Regions from separate parts of the Streptomyces sp. NPDC021356 genome, predicted to be linked through region 1. Evidence: riboswitches for the same ligand, from Rfam matches in the RefSeq annotation. Region 1 holds a riboswitch; the other holds the start of a gene.
What was found. A riboswitch is a leader RNA that binds a small molecule or an ion and turns the genes downstream of it on or off. The one in region 1 is predicted to bind thiamine pyrophosphate.
Positions count from the first base shown of each region.

Region 1 (7,138 bases):
TCGGGCGTCGACGCCGAGGGCGCCGTGGCGGCCGGTCTGACCACCCAGATCGCCACGGCCATCTCCGCCGCCGCCGAGGAGTTCGGGGCCGACCTCCTGGTCCTCGGACACCATCACCGCGGCCCGCTCGAAGCCTTCGTCAGCCCCCGTGTCAGCGACGCCGTCGCCCACGCGGCCCGCATCGCCATCCTCCTCGCCCCCGAGGACACCACCGCCGCCGAGCAGGACTGACCGAAGGCCGTCCCGGCCGGGCGCGGCAGCGCCACCGGGCCGGCGGACAGGACCGGAGCGGGCGGGGCCGGGGTGGGGACCGCGCGGGCCGTTCCACTCGGGGGTGGGCACGTCCCTTCGACGGCCTCGGCCACCGGTGCTCTCGGGCACGTCCGGCGATGGGCAAGGCGGTATGAAGCGTTCGTCCGCGTCCGGCCGGGCGAAAAACCGCCGAACAACCGCCGGACAACGGAACGTCGCTCCGATCCACCTACGGAGCGACGTTCCGCTGTGTCGACGGGCGCTCGGGACACCGAGGGACTCACGGGTCGCGCGATGACCACCGGCCCGTCCCGGCGCGTCACGGTGTCGTCGGGGGTTCCGGTTCCGACGTCTCGTCGTCCGGCTCGCTCGCCCACCGGGACAGGAGTTCCTCGAAGGCGTCCATCCCCAGCAGGAGCAGCATCATCGCGATCGGCGTGCACAGTGCCACCACAACCATGGAGCCTCCCGAGGGGAGCACCGGCGGACTCTCTTCACCCGGCCCCGCGAGCCGCACGCGGCGAGGCACTACCCAGTGTGGGGCCGAACGGGGTACCGCGCACTTCGTTCAGTTCGGGCCGGCGCCGGCCGCGGCCTGCGGCGGACCGGCGACCGCGGCCGGCCGCAGGCGGGTCCCCTCCGCGCTGCCCGGCGCGGCGGTCATGACGCCGTGCCCAGCCCCGTCCCCGGTGTCGTGGTCATGGTGCCCATCTCCGGCGCCCCCGCCGGAGCGCCGCCCGCGGTGGTGGTACGGCTGCTCCTACCCTCGGACCCCGTCGCCGGCCGCCCCGTCCGCCGTACGCGGCCGCCGCAGTGCGCGCAACGGCGCGTACACGAGCAGGGCCGCCGCGAACGCCACCGGATAGGCGAGATCGGCGCCGTGCAGGGCCCGGGCGGCCGGGCCCGTGTACAGGCCGGTGTTCATGAACGGCACGGACACGGCGAAGGCGACGACGAACGCGGTGAGCGCCGGCCACCAGGACTGCGGGCGGTCCGTCTCCTGTGACAGCTCGACGGGGCGCCCGCCGCGGGCGCGGGCCCGGGCGGCCCAGTCGACGATCACGATGGCGACGAAGGCCGGGATCCAGTACCCGACGAACAGCAGCACGTTCTGGAAGCGCGCGGTGGTGTCGGCCGCGTGCATCCACAGCACCAGCGGGAACCCGAGGACCGCGGCGAGGGCGGCGGCCGGCGGCCGGGGCAGGCGTACGCCCATGGTCTGCAGGGCCAGCGACCCGCTGTAGTCGTTCATGGCGTTGCTGCACAGGGCCGAGAGCGCGATCGCCAGGAGCCCGAACGCGCCGAGCGCGCCCCCGCCGAGCAGCGTGTCGACGCCGTGGGCGGTCTGGTCGGTGAACTCGGCGGCGCCCCACAGGCCGAGCGCCTGCACCGCCACGAAGGACAGGCCGATGCCGAGCAGCGTGCACCAGAACATGCGCGGACGCGATGCCGTGCGGGGCAGGTAGCGGCTGAAGTCACTGGCGTAGGGGGCCCAGGACAGGGCGAGGCTCAGCGCGACGGTGCAGGTCAGGGCGAACGCCCCGGCCCGGTCGGCGCCGTGCACGGTGGCGGTCGCGGCCGGGTGGGCGCCGTGGACGAGCTTGGCGGCGAGGACGGCGAAGGCCGCGGCGAGCGCGAAGGTCATCACCGTCTGCAGCCGGTGGATCACCTCGTAGCCGAGCACACCCAGCGCGCCCTGGCCCGCCATCATCACCAGGACGCCCGCCCAGAACGGCCAGCCGCACAACTGGGCCAGCGCCTCCCCGCCGAACAGGCCGATCAGCGCGTCCCAGGCGATCGACGACAGCCACTGCAACACGCCCGGCACGGTGACGGCCCGGCCGAACGCCAGCCGGGCCAGGGGCATCTGCGCCGCCCCGGTCCGGCTTCCCCAGGTGCCCAGGTAGGCGGTGGGCACCGCGCCCAGCACGGTGCCGAGCACGACGGCGGCCAGGGCGGTGGTGAAGTCGAGCCCGAGCGTGGCACCCACGGTGCCGCTGAACACGCCGGTCATGGTCAGGTTGGGGGCGAACCAGACGGTGAACAGCCGCCCCGGGCCGCCGTAGCGGGTGTCCTCGGGCACCGGCGTGATCCCGCGTGCCTCCATCCGCAGATCACCGGGGGCCGTCGGCATCCGTCCGTCGAAGACGTGCCGCGGGCCGGCGGCGGCCGGCTCGGTGCGGGCATGCGGCAATGACATGTGACATCCCTCCGCCAGTCCTAACTGGTTCAGGTTCGACGGGTGTGATCTCAGCCCCGCGCAGGGGCACCCCGTGTCCAGGTACGGCCGCCAGGATAGCCCGGCCCGGTGTCAGGCCTCGCCGGGGTGGTCCCCGTCGAGCGCCAGCACGGCGAAGGTGGCCAGCCAGTGGTCGGTGGTGAAGTCGCCGCGCTCCACCGCGGGCAGGCCTGCCGCGAGGTGCGCCCTTGCCGCCTCGGCCAGGCGGGTGCGGACCGGACCGTCCGGCAGCGCCCCGGCGATCGAACGCAGCGCGGCGGCCCTGCTGAGGGCCAGGCCGAGCAGGTGGCCGATCTGCGGATCGGCGTGGTCGGAGACCACCGGCACGTCCAGCGACGGGCAGGACGCGCCCGAGCGCAGGGCGGGCAGGAACCGGTCGAGCCAGGAGGCGAACGCCTCCGGGGCGAGCACCCGGCGCATCGCGTCGGCCTCGGTCAGCGCGGGCGACAGGAAGTCCTGGCCCGACGGCTCCCAGTGGGCGGGAGCGTCGTGGTCGTCGGCGAACCAGGCCAGCAGACGTTCCCGTACGGCGTCGGCGGTCGGGGCGGACAGTTCCCCGGAGTCCAGGAGCAGACCGAGCGCGAAGGCGCTGTTGGGATGGTTGCCGTGGCGCACGGGATAGGTGGCCTTCGGGAGCCAGTCGGCGAGCAGCCGCTCGACGGCGGCGACGCCCGGTGCCAGGGCCTCGGCCCAGCGCGCGCCCGCCGCCCCCGAGTACGCCCGGCACTCGGCGGCCAGCGCCACCAGCCAGGCCCAGCCGTACGGCCGCTCGAAGGAGGGCCGGTCCAGGAGGTAGGCGGCTTCGGCGGCGATGTTCCGCGCGGTGAGGTGCCGGTCGAGCACGTTCACGTAGGGCGCGGTCTCGGCGAGCGCGGGTGTGCCGCCGTGTCGGCGCAGCACGCGCACGAGCAGCCAGTGCATGTGGACCGAGGAGTGCCAGTCGTAGGCGCCGTAGAAGGCCGGATGGAGGCTGTTCGGCCGCGTGTCCTCGGCGGCGGAGGTGACCAGGTGGGCGGGGAAGTTGGGGTACTCGCGGGTGATGTTGGCGAGGGCGAGCCGGGCGAAGGGCGTCGCGTAGGAGGTGAGCGGCATCAGTGGGTGGCCCCCTCGGTGATCTTCAGGTCCTGCTCCGTGGGCGTGCCGGCGGCGGCGACCAGCAGGGCGCGCAGCCCGCGGGCCACGGTGGCGGGCTCCAGGGCCGGGGCGGTGCCGTCGGTGACCTGCTCGGGCGCCCAGGGGACATGTACGAAACCGCCGCGGACGTGCGGGAACTCGGTGGCGATGAGGTGGCCGAGGCCGTACGCGACGTGGTTGCAGACGAACGTGCCCGCGGTGTGGGAGACGGCGGCCGGGACCCCGGCCCCGCGCACGGCGGCGACGCAGGCCTTGACGGGGAGGGAGGAGAAGTAGGCGGCGGGGCCGCCGGGGACGACCGGTTCGTCGACGGGCTGGGCTCCGGCGTTGTCGGGGATGCGTGCGTCGTCGATGTTGATGGCGACGCGTTCGACGGTGACGGCGGGCCGCCCGCCCGCCTGGCCCAGGCAGAGGACCAGCTCGGGGGCCGCCGCGCGGACGGCGTCCCGCAGCGCGTCCAGCGAGGTGGCGAAGACGCAGGGCAGTTCGGCGGCGGTGACCGTGAGTCCGGCGGGCGGTTCGGCGGCCAGGAGGCGGGCCGCCTGCCAGGACGGGTTCACGCTCTCGCCGCCGAAGGGGGCGAAGCCGGTGACGAGCACACGGGTCATGGGACTTCCTTCACGGGAACGACGGTGGGGCGGGCCGGGGCGGGCGGCGCGGGCCGGGTGGCTCAGAAGGCGAAGACCGCCATGATCACGGTGCAGCAGACCAGGAGCGGCAGCGCCGTCGGGATCTGCGCCTTGATCGGCCCGTACTGGTCCTTCAGTTCGAGCAGGGTGGCCGGGACGATGTTGAAGTTGGCGGCCATCGGCGTGCAGAGCGTGCCGGCGAAACCGGCCAGCATGCCGATCGCGAGGACGGCGGCCTCGTTGCCGTGCATCTGCTCGATGAGGATGGGCCAGCCGATCGCCGCCGTCATGACCGGGAAAGCGGCGAACGCGTTGCCCATGATCACGGTGAACAGGAACATGCCCAGGCAGTAGGCGATCACGGCGAGGTACTTCGAGTTGTCCGGCAGCACGTCGTTCACGATCTTGCCGACCTGGGTGCCGACGCCGGCCAGCGCGAAGATCGACCCGAGCACGGCGAGGAGCTGGGGCAGCAGCAGCGCGGAACCCATCGCCTCCAGCATGGAGCGGCCGGAGTGCAGCGGCACGGAGAGCTTCTTCTCGCCGGTGACCAGCATGCCGACGACGAGGGCGACGACGCATCCGACGCCGAGGCCGAGCAGCGTGGCCTTGCCCTTCTCGAACAGGCCGGAGTCGTCGAGCACGGAGGCGCAGACGATCGCGACCACCGGGATCGTCAGGGCGGGGATGAAGATCCTGCTGCCGAGCCGGGAGGCGGAGGCCTCGCGCTGCTCGGCGGTGGTGGTCACCGGCACGCCCTTGCCGAGGAAGTTGAACCCGGCGAGCACGATCAGGACGAGGACCGCCACCCCGAGCGGTTCGGCGGGCAGGGTCCAGCCGCCGTCGCCCGACTCGGCGTTCGCCACCCCGGTCCCGTAGGGGAAGGTGAGTCCGAGCAGGCCCCAGAACGCCGCGGACGTCCACCGCTTCGGGTTGCTGCGGTCGGCCGCCATCTGCACGGCCATGACGACGAAGACGAGGCCCACCAGCCAGTAGAGCCATTCGACCTTGATCACTTGGCGGTTCCCTTCGGCAGCGGCAGGTCGTGTTCCGCGGCGGCGAGTGCCATCTCGCGTTCCAGCTGCCGGTCCAGGAGCAGCAGGCGGGCCCCGTGGATGAGGAAGGCGCAGACGGCGAGCGGTATCGCCCACAGCGCCAGCTGGGTCGGTTCGAGTTCCTGGTGGTACGTCGAGTTCACGAAACCGGTGATCAGCAGGATCGAGCCGATCGCGATGAAGCAGTCCTCGCCGAAGAAGACACCGACGGTGTCGGCCGAGGCGGCGTAGGAGCGAACCTTCTCGCGCAGGCGCTCCGGCAGCGCCGCGCCCGTCGTGCGTTCGGCCGCGGCCTCCGCCATGGGCGCGACGAGCGGCCGTACGGTCTGCGCGGGACCGCCGATGCTGTTGAGGCCGAAGGCCGCCGTGACCTGCCGGACCAGCAGGTAGACGGTGAGGAAGCGGCCGGCGCTGAGACTGCCGAGCCGGCCGATGAGGTTGCGGGCCTGTTCACGCAGGCCGTAGCGCTCCAGGAGGCCGATCACGGGGAGCACGATGGCGAAGACGGTGACCGAGCGGCTGTCGGCGAAGGACCGGCCGAAGGCCGCGAGGACCTCCAGCGGGTTCATCCTGCCGAGCAGTCCGGTGACGATCCCGGCGACGCCCACGACGAGGACGGGGTTGCGGCGCGTGACGAATCCGAGGATCACCACGACCACACCGAGGAGAACGATCATGCGCGGCCTTCTTCAGGCATGGGGGACAGGGCGCCACGCGGATCCGGGGCTGCCGGAACCCATGGGGATGCACGGACCCTAGGCGATCGTTGAACGATCGAACAAGGGGCAGATTCACGTCGCCGTCATGCGGCAGCCACGGCACCCCCTTGTCGGATCGTTCAACAATCGTCTACTTTCAAGGTGTGATCGATCTCAACGCGGACCTCGGTGAAGGCTTCGGACGCTGGACCCTCACCGACGACGACGCCCTCCTGTCGGTCGTCACCAGCGCCAACGTCGCCTGCGGCTTCCACGCCGGCGACCCCTCGGTGATGCGCCGCGTCTGCGACCTCGCCGCCGAGCGCGGAGTACGGATCGGGGCCCAGGTGTCCTACCGTGACCTGGCCGGCTTCGGACGGCGTGCCATGGACGTGCCCGGCGAGGAACTGGCGGCCGAGACGGCCTACCAGATCGGGGCACTGCGCGTCTTCGCCCAGGCAGCCGGAACCGACGTGGCGTACGTCAAACCGCACGGCGCGCTCTACAACCGTACCGTCCACGACGCCGACCAGGCCGCCGCCGTCGTGGCCGGAGTGAGCCTCGCGGGCGGCGGCCTGCCCGTGCTCGGCCTGCCCGGATCACACCTGCTCGCCGCCGCCGAGGCGGCCGGGCTCACCGCCGTGCCCGAGGCCTTCGCCGACCGCGCCTACACCCCCGAGGGCACGCTCGTGCCGCGTCGTCTGGCGAATTCCGTCATCACCGACGAGGACGCGGTGGTGCGACGCGCCCTGGCCTTCGCGGTGGACGGCGCGGTCCAGGCCGTGGACGGCACGACCGTCACGGTCGCCGCACGGTCCCTGTGCGTGCACGGCGACACCCCGGGCGCCGCCCTCATCGCGGCCCGGGTCCGCGCCGCTCTGGAGGCCGCCGGCGTCGAGGTCGGGTCCTTCGCATGACCGGCGAGCAGCCCCTGACCGTGCGGACCGCCGGGCCCCACGCGCTCCTCGTCGACCTGCCCGACTCCGAACGGACCGCCGCCTTCCACGCCGAACTCCTGCGCCGGCGCGCGGCCGGAACCCTGCTGCCCGTCGAGGAGATCGTGCCGGGAGCGCGGACCGTGCTCCTGGACGGCGTACCGGACCCGCGGGCGCTGGCCCGCCGCCTGGCCCA
Region 1 is NZ_JBFACU010000001.1:4,660-11,797, reverse strand. It holds gene AB0G56_RS00070 (universal stress protein) at 1-231, shown strand, start outside; gene AB0G56_RS00065 (hypothetical protein) at 572-712, opposite strand; gene AB0G56_RS00060 (cytosine permease) at 1,013-2,452, opposite strand; TPP riboswitch at 2,442-2,536, opposite strand; gene AB0G56_RS00055 (DUF2891 domain-containing protein) at 2,564-3,583, opposite strand; gene pcp (pyroglutamyl-peptidase I) at 3,583-4,233, opposite strand; gene AB0G56_RS00045 (DUF979 domain-containing protein) at 4,296-5,270, opposite strand; gene AB0G56_RS00040 (DUF969 domain-containing protein) at 5,267-5,986, opposite strand; gene AB0G56_RS00035 (5-oxoprolinase subunit PxpA) at 6,172-6,924, shown strand; gene AB0G56_RS00030 (allophanate hydrolase subunit 1) at 6,921-7,138, shown strand, end outside.

Region 2 (7,138 bases), on a different contig from region 1:
CGCAGAGGAAACCGCCGAAGGCGAGCAGCCGCCAGCGCAGGCGCGCCTTGTACTGCAACAGCACTTCGCCGAGCAACCACAACGCGACGATGCCGAACGCGATGTAGAGGACCGCCCAGCCCATGTACGCCCCTCTCCCAGTGGTCGCTCCGCAGTGTGTCGTACAGGGGAGCGACCGGTCTAGGCCCGCGGTGGGTGGTGCAGGCCCAGGTTCTCGTAGATTTCCAGCGTCGCCGTGGAGTTGTTGAGCGTGATGAAGTGCAGCCCGGGCACTCCTTCGGCCAGCAGCCGCGCGCAGAACTCGGTGGCGAACTCGATGCCAATGGAGCGTACAGCGGCCGGATCGTCCTTCGCTGCGAGGATCCGGTCTTTGAGGGCGTCCGGGAAGGCCGCGTTGGTGAGCGACGGGATCCGTGCGAGCGTCTTGGCGCCGGCGATCGGCATGACCTCGGGGATGATGGGTGTCTCGCAGCCCGCGGCGGCGACCCGGTCGCGCAGCCGCAGGTAGTCCTCCGGGTGGAAGAACATCTGTGTGATGGCGTAGTCGGCGCCCGCGCGGCACTTGTCGACGAAGTGACGGACGTCGGCGTCCCAGTCGGCGGAGCGCGGGTGCATCGCGGGGAAGGCCGCGACGCCGACGCAGAAGTCACCGGAGGTCTTGATCAGTTCGACGAGTTCGGCGGCGTACCGCAGACCGCGGGGGTGCGGCACCCACTCGCCCATCGGGTCGCCGGGCGGATCGCCGCGCAGGGCCAGCATGTTGCGGATCCCGGCGTCGGCGTACTGCCCGATGATGTTGCGCAGGTCGGCCACGGAGTGGTCGACGGCGGTGAGGTGCGCGATCGGGGTGAGGGTGGTGTCCGACGCGATGGCCTCCGTCGCCTTGACGGTGCCGGCGCGGGTGGAGCCGCCCGCGCCGTAGGTCACGGAGACGAAGTCGGGCGCCACGGCCTCGACCCGGCGCAGCGCGTTCCACAGGTTCCGCTCGCCCTTCGGAGTCTTGGGGGCGTAGAACTCGAACGAATACGTCGTCTTGCCGGTCGCGAGCATGTCGCGGACGGTAGGGGCGTGGTCCGACCTGGTGGATGCGGTGCCGAGGGCCATACCCGCAGGTTAGCCAGGGTGTGGCGGTCCCCCAACCGGATGTCGGTGTTTTGCCCGATTTGCCGACTTGTTGTCCACTCCTTGGACACTTCGGCCCATCGGCTCGCCGGACGGCCCCTACCGCCGGGAGGGCCTGACACGGCTCCCCGCCGAACGGCGGCCCTGGGTTCCCGTACCGCCGGGCCGGTCACGCCTGCCGCAGACGCTTCGCGAACTCCGCCGCCGCCGCGCCGGGGTCGCCGGCCTCGGTGATCGCCCGGACCACGACGACGCGTCGGGCGCCGGCCTCCAGCACCTGGTCCAGGTTGCCGAGGTCGATGCCGCCGATGGCGAACCAGGGCCGGTCGGTGCCGAGGGCGGCGGTGTGCCGGACCAGGTCGAGACCCGGCGCGTGGCGGCCGGGCTTGGTCGGGGTGGGCCAGCAGGGGCCCGTGCAGAAGTAGTCGACGCCGTCCTGCTCGGCGGCAGCGGCGGCCTCGGACTCGGCATGGGTGGAGCGGCCGATCAGGACGTCGTCGCCGAGTATCGCGCGCGCCGCGGGGACGGGCAGGTCGCCCTGGCCCAGGTGCAGCACGTCCGCGCGGGCGGCGTGGGCGACGTCCGCGCGGTCGTTGACCGCGAGCAGTCTGCCGTGGCGGGCGCAGGCGTCGGCGAACACCTCCAGGTGCTCCAGCTCCTCCCCGGCCTCCATGCCCTTGTCGCGCAGTTGCACGATGTCGACGCCGCCCGCGAGGACCGCGTCGAGGAACTCGGGCAGGTCGCCCCGGTCCCTGCGGGCGTCCGTGCACAGGTACAGGCGCGCGTCGGCCAGGCGGGCGCGGGCGGCGGCTGCGGCGGTGTCGGACATACGGGGTCCCCCTGGGATCGGTTGCGGTGTGTCGAAGGCGTACGGGCCACGGCTTCGGAGCGCCTGGGCCGGTCTCGGCCGGTCTGCGCCTGCCTCGGCCTGCCTCGGCCGGGAACGACCGCGGCCCGTACGCCGGACGGATGGTTCAGTCCGGGCAGCGGGCGGCCCGGACAGCGGGCCGCCCTGTCAGTGCGCCCGGGGTCAGACGGCGAGCGCCTGGGCGCGGCGCTTCACCTCCGTGCCGCGATTCTCGCTCAGGGCCTGGGCCGGGGTGCCGGGCAGGGTCGGGTCGGGGGTGAAGAGCCACTCGATCATCTCTTCGACCGTGAAGCCGTCGTCCCGCAGGAGCGTCAGGGTCCCGGACAGGCCCTTGACGACCTTGTCCTCGTCGATGAAGGCGGCGGGGACGTGCAGCGCGCGGTTCTCACCACGGCGTACGGCGATGAGCTGGCCCTCCTTGACCAGCTGCCGCACACGCGTCACCTCGACGCCGAGCTTCTCGGCGATGTCGGGCAGGGTCAGCCAGGCGGGGACGAGCGCATCGGTCTTCGCGTCAATCTCGGTCACGGAACCAAGCGTGCCATCTGCCACTGACACTCGGAAGCCGACCCCGCCCACCTGGGCGGAGGCCGTTCGGTGCGCTTCGCTAGGCGGTGGCCGCCTTCAGCGGCCGTGACGGGTCGGCCAGCAGCGCGGGATCCATCGCCGCGCCCGCCTCGATGAGCCGTCTGCCCTGCGCGAGATCCCGCGGCCGGCCTACCGCCAACAGGGCGACCAGGCGGCTGCCGCGCAGCCAGCAGACCGTCCAGGCGGGGCCGGAGGGGTCGCCGCGCCAGACGGTGGTGTCGGCCGAGGTGTGGTGTCCGGCGTACTGCACGAAGCGGCCGAACTGCTCGGACCAGAAGTACGGCACCGGGTCGTAGACGGCCGGGGTCAGGCCGATCACGTTGGCGGCGACCGTACGCGGGCCCTGGAGCGCGTTGTCCCAGTGGTGGACCAGCAGGCGCTCGCCGTACCGGCCCGACGGGAAGGAGGCGCAGTCGCCGACCGCGTACACGTCCGCCGCGCCGGCGCGCAGGTGGTCGTCGGCGAGCACCTCTCCGCGCTCGCCCAGCTCGATGCCGGAGCCCGCCAGCCAGGCGGTCGCGGGGCGGGCGCCGATGCCGACGACGACGGCGCCCGCGGGCAGCCGTGCCCCGTCGTCGAGCACGACCGCGCCGGGCTCGACGCGCGCCACGCGCGCGTGGGTGCGCAGCTCGGTACCGCTGTCGGCGTACCAGGCGGTCATCGGGGCGGCCACCTCGGCGGGCAGGACGCCCGCCAGCGGCCGGTCGGCGGCCTCCACGACCGTCACGGCGCAGCCCGCCTCGCGGGCGGCCGTGGCGAACTCGGCGCCGATCCAGCCCGCGCCGACCACGACGACGTCGTGCTGCTCGGCGAGGACCGGCCGCAGCCGTTCGGCGTCGTCCAGGGTGCGCAGCAGGTGCACGCCCGGGACGTCCTCGGCGCCGGGCAGCCGCATCGGCTCCGCGCCCGTGGCGAGGACCAGCACGTCGTACGGGACGGGTCCCTCGGAGGTGTCGAGCACATGGGCTTCGAGGCGCACGGCCAGGGCCTCGCAGCCGAGCCGCAGCTCCAGGCCGAGCGCCTCGAAGTCGACGTCGAAGGCGGACCCCTCGGCCTTGCCGAGCAGGACGGCCTTGGACAGCGGCGGCCGGTCGTAGGGCTGGTGGGGTTCGGCGCCGATCAGGACGACGGTGCCGGTGAAGCCCTGCTCGCGCAGGGCGACCGCGGTCTGCACTCCGGCCATGCCCGCGCCGACGACGACCACGCGCCGCGGCTGGGCCGTGCCCTGTTCCTGCGTCTGCTCGCTCACCTGATCACCATAGTCACCTGACGTTTTGTCAGTCAGGGGGCGTGCGGAGTGACGTGCTCCACAACGCCCGCCGACGCCTCGTCCGCCGACGCCCCGTCCCCCGGGGCCACGCCCGTGAACGCCACGGCCGCCGACGCCACCACCGCCGACGCCATGCCCGCGGACGTCACCCGCCCACCTGTTCCACCACGCTCGTGCCGCTCCCGGCCTGCGACTCCCACTCCCACGTCTCCTCCAACCGCACCCGTCCGTCGGGGAGTTCGACGACCGTCGAGACGCAGTGCCCCGAGGAGGTGGTGCCGTCGTGCTTGAGCTGGACGTACCGGAAGTCGAGCCGGTCGCCCGCCCGGGTGCCCACCAGATGACCGCGGACGACGTCACCGCCCGCGTACTCGGCCCAGATCTCACCGCCCCGCTCGTGGTAGGTGAAGCGGGTGCGGGTTCCCACCTGGCCGGGGGCCTGGTCGGTGACGGGGGCGAGGACGAGACCGTCCAGCGAGGGCGGCATACAGGAGGCTCCCTTACAAAAGCGCTGCTCCAGGGGCTAGGGTGGCCACCGTACAAGCACTCGCGGGAGCCCGGACGCACCGGGCTGAGAGGGAGGCTGGCGGCCTCCGACCGTACGAACCTGATCCGGGTCATGCCGGCGAAGGGAGGGGCTGGACGCCCATGTCGTTGCCACGTACGTCAGACGTCCTCGTCGTCGGGGGCGGGATCATCGGGCTCGTGACCGCCTGGCGCGCGGCCCGCAGCGGGCTGGCCACGGCCGTGGTGGATCCGGAGCCGGGCGGCGGTGCCGCGCAGGTGGCGGCCGGGATGCTGGCCGCCGTCACGGAACTGCACTACGGCGAGGAGACCCTGCTCGGCCTGAACCTGGCATCGGCCCGCCGCTACCCGGCGTTCGCGGCCGAGCTGACCGAGCTGACCGGCCTCGACCTCGGTTACCGCAGGTGCGGGACGCTCGCCGTGGCGCTGGACGCCGACGACCGCGCCCACCTGCGGGAACTGCACGCCCTGCAACAGCGCTCCGGCCTGGAGTCGGAATGGCTGTCGGGGCGCGAGTGCCGGCGCCTGGAGCCGATGCTCGCGCCGGGCGTGCGCGGCGGGCTCCGGGTGGACGGCGACCACCAGATCGACCCGCGGCGGCTGGCCGCCGCCCTGGTGGCCGCCTGCGAGCGCACGGGCGTCGTCTTCCACCGCGCGTGGGCCGAGCGGCTCACCGTCGAGCGGGAGCGGGCCACGGGCTGCGTGCTGCGCGACGGCACCGCGCTCGGCGCCGAGCAGGTGGTGCTGGCCGCCGGCAGCCTCAGCGGACGCCTCGCGGGGGTGCCGGACGAGCTGCTGCCGCCGGTGCGGCCGGTGAAGGGGCAGGTGCTGCGGCTGACCGTGCCGAAGCGGTACGCGCCGTTCCTGAGCCGCACGGTGCGGGCCGTGGTGCGCGGCGGCCACCTCTACCTGGTGCCGCGGCTCAGCGGCGAACTGGTCGTCGGGGCCACCAGCGAGGAGCTGGGCTGGGACACCACGGTGACGGCGGGCGGCGTCTACGAGCTGCTGCGCGACGCGCACGAGCTGGTGCCCGGCATCACCGAGCTGCCGCTGACCGAGACCCGGGCCGGGCTGCGCCCCGGCTCCCCCGACAACGCGCCGCTGCTCGGCCCGACCGGTCTGGACGGGCTCCTTGTGGCGACCGGCCACTACCGCAACGGCGTGCTGCTCACGCCGGTGACCGGTGACGTCATGGCCCACGTGCTGACGACCGGCGAGCTGCCGGACGAGGCCCGTCCCTTCACCCCGCGGCGCTTTCGCGCCGCCGCCCTCACGGAGCAGTCCGCATGACCCTCCCCGTCCGCATCTCCGTCAACGGCGAGCCGCGCGAGTTCGCGCCCGGCACGGCCCTGGACACCGTCGTACGGGCCCTGACCGCGGCGCCCTCCGGGGTGGCCGCCGCCCTCAACGAGACCGTCGTCCCGCGCGACCGGTGGCCCGCCACCGCCCTGACCGAGGGCGACCGCGTCGAAATCCTCACCGCCGTCCAAGGAGGCTGACCCATGGCCGACGACCCCTTCGTCCTCGGTGGTACGTCCTTCACGTCCCGGCTGATCATGGGCACCGGCGGTGCGCCCAGCCTGGACGTCCTCGAACGGTCGCTGGTGGCCTCCGGCACGGAGCTGACCACGGTCGCGATGCGCCGGGTGGACCCTTCCGTGCACGGCTCCGTGCTGTCCGTGCTGGAAAAGCTCGGCATCCGGGTGCTGCCCAACACCGCGGGCTGCTTCACGGCCGGCGAGGCGGTCCTCACCGCCCGCCTCGCCCGGGAGGCGCTCGGCACCGACCTGGTCAAACTGGAGGTCATCGCCGACGAGCGCACGCTGCTGCCCGACCCCATCGAACTGCTGGACGCGGCGGAGACGCTGGTCGACGACGGCTTCACGGTGCTGCCCTACACCAACGACGACCCCGTGCTCGCCCGGAAGCTGGAGGACGTCGGCTGCGCCGCGATCATGCCGCTGGGCTCGCCGATCGGGTCCGGGCTCGGGATCCGCAACCCGCACAACTTCCAGCTGATCGTGGAGCACGCGCGCGTGCCGGTGATCCTGGACGCGGGCGCCGGCACGGCCTCGGACGCGGCGCTGGCCATGGAGCTGGGCTGCGCGGGCGTGATGCTCGCCTCGGCGGTGACGCGGGCGCAGGAACCGGCGCTCATGGCCGAGGCGATGCGGCACGCGGTGACGGCCGGTCGCCTGGCCCGGCTGGCGGGCCGCATCCCCCGGCGGCACTTCGCCCAGGCGTCCTCCCCGGCGGACGGCCTGGCCGACCTGGACCCGGAACGCCCGGCCTTCTGAAGCGGGGCGGGGCCCGCGTCCGGAATCCGGCCGGGCCCGCGTGCGTGCCCGGCCCGACCCCGCGTCCGAAGCCCGGCCGAGGGCACGGGTGGGATTGGAGCCAGCCCGCCCGCGGAACCGGGCCGGCCCCACGCGTGAAGACGGACGCGCCCCCTGCCCGAAGCACGGTCGGAGGCGCGTCCGTACCCCGACCGAGCCCGCGTCCTGCCCGGCCGAGGGAGCCCGAGGGCCCGGAGCGCGCACGCGCTCGGAATGGGAGCGGGCCCGGGTCCGGAGCCCGGCCGGGGGAGCGCGAGGGCCCGGAGCGAGCACGCCCGCCGAACCGGGGGGCCGAGCCCACGCACGAAGCCAGGCCGAGGCCACTCGTGGACCCCGGTGGGGCCACCCGTGGACCCCGGTGGCCCTCCGTAGGCCCCGGCCGGGCCACCCGTGATCCCCGTCCGGGCCCCGCCCGTGACCCGGGCCAGG
Region 2 is NZ_JBFACU010000002.1:336,681-343,818, forward strand. It holds gene AB0G56_RS03685 (hypothetical protein) at 1-124, opposite strand, end outside; gene metF (methylenetetrahydrofolate reductase [NAD(P)H]) at 181-1,104, opposite strand; gene thiE (thiamine phosphate synthase) at 1,292-1,951, opposite strand; gene AB0G56_RS03700 (Rv2175c family DNA-binding protein) at 2,153-2,518, opposite strand; gene AB0G56_RS03705 (FAD-dependent oxidoreductase) at 2,598-3,827, opposite strand; gene AB0G56_RS03710 (hypothetical protein) at 3,860-3,997, opposite strand; gene AB0G56_RS03715 (hypothetical protein) at 3,994-4,335, opposite strand; TPP riboswitch at 4,388-4,499, shown strand; gene thiO (glycine oxidase ThiO) at 4,497-5,663, shown strand; gene thiS (sulfur carrier protein ThiS) at 5,660-5,872, shown strand; gene AB0G56_RS03730 (thiazole synthase) at 5,876-6,670, shown strand.
Region 2: another riboswitch for thiamine pyrophosphate. It lies ahead of thiO (glycine oxidase ThiO); the one in region 1 lies ahead of AB0G56_RS00060 (cytosine permease).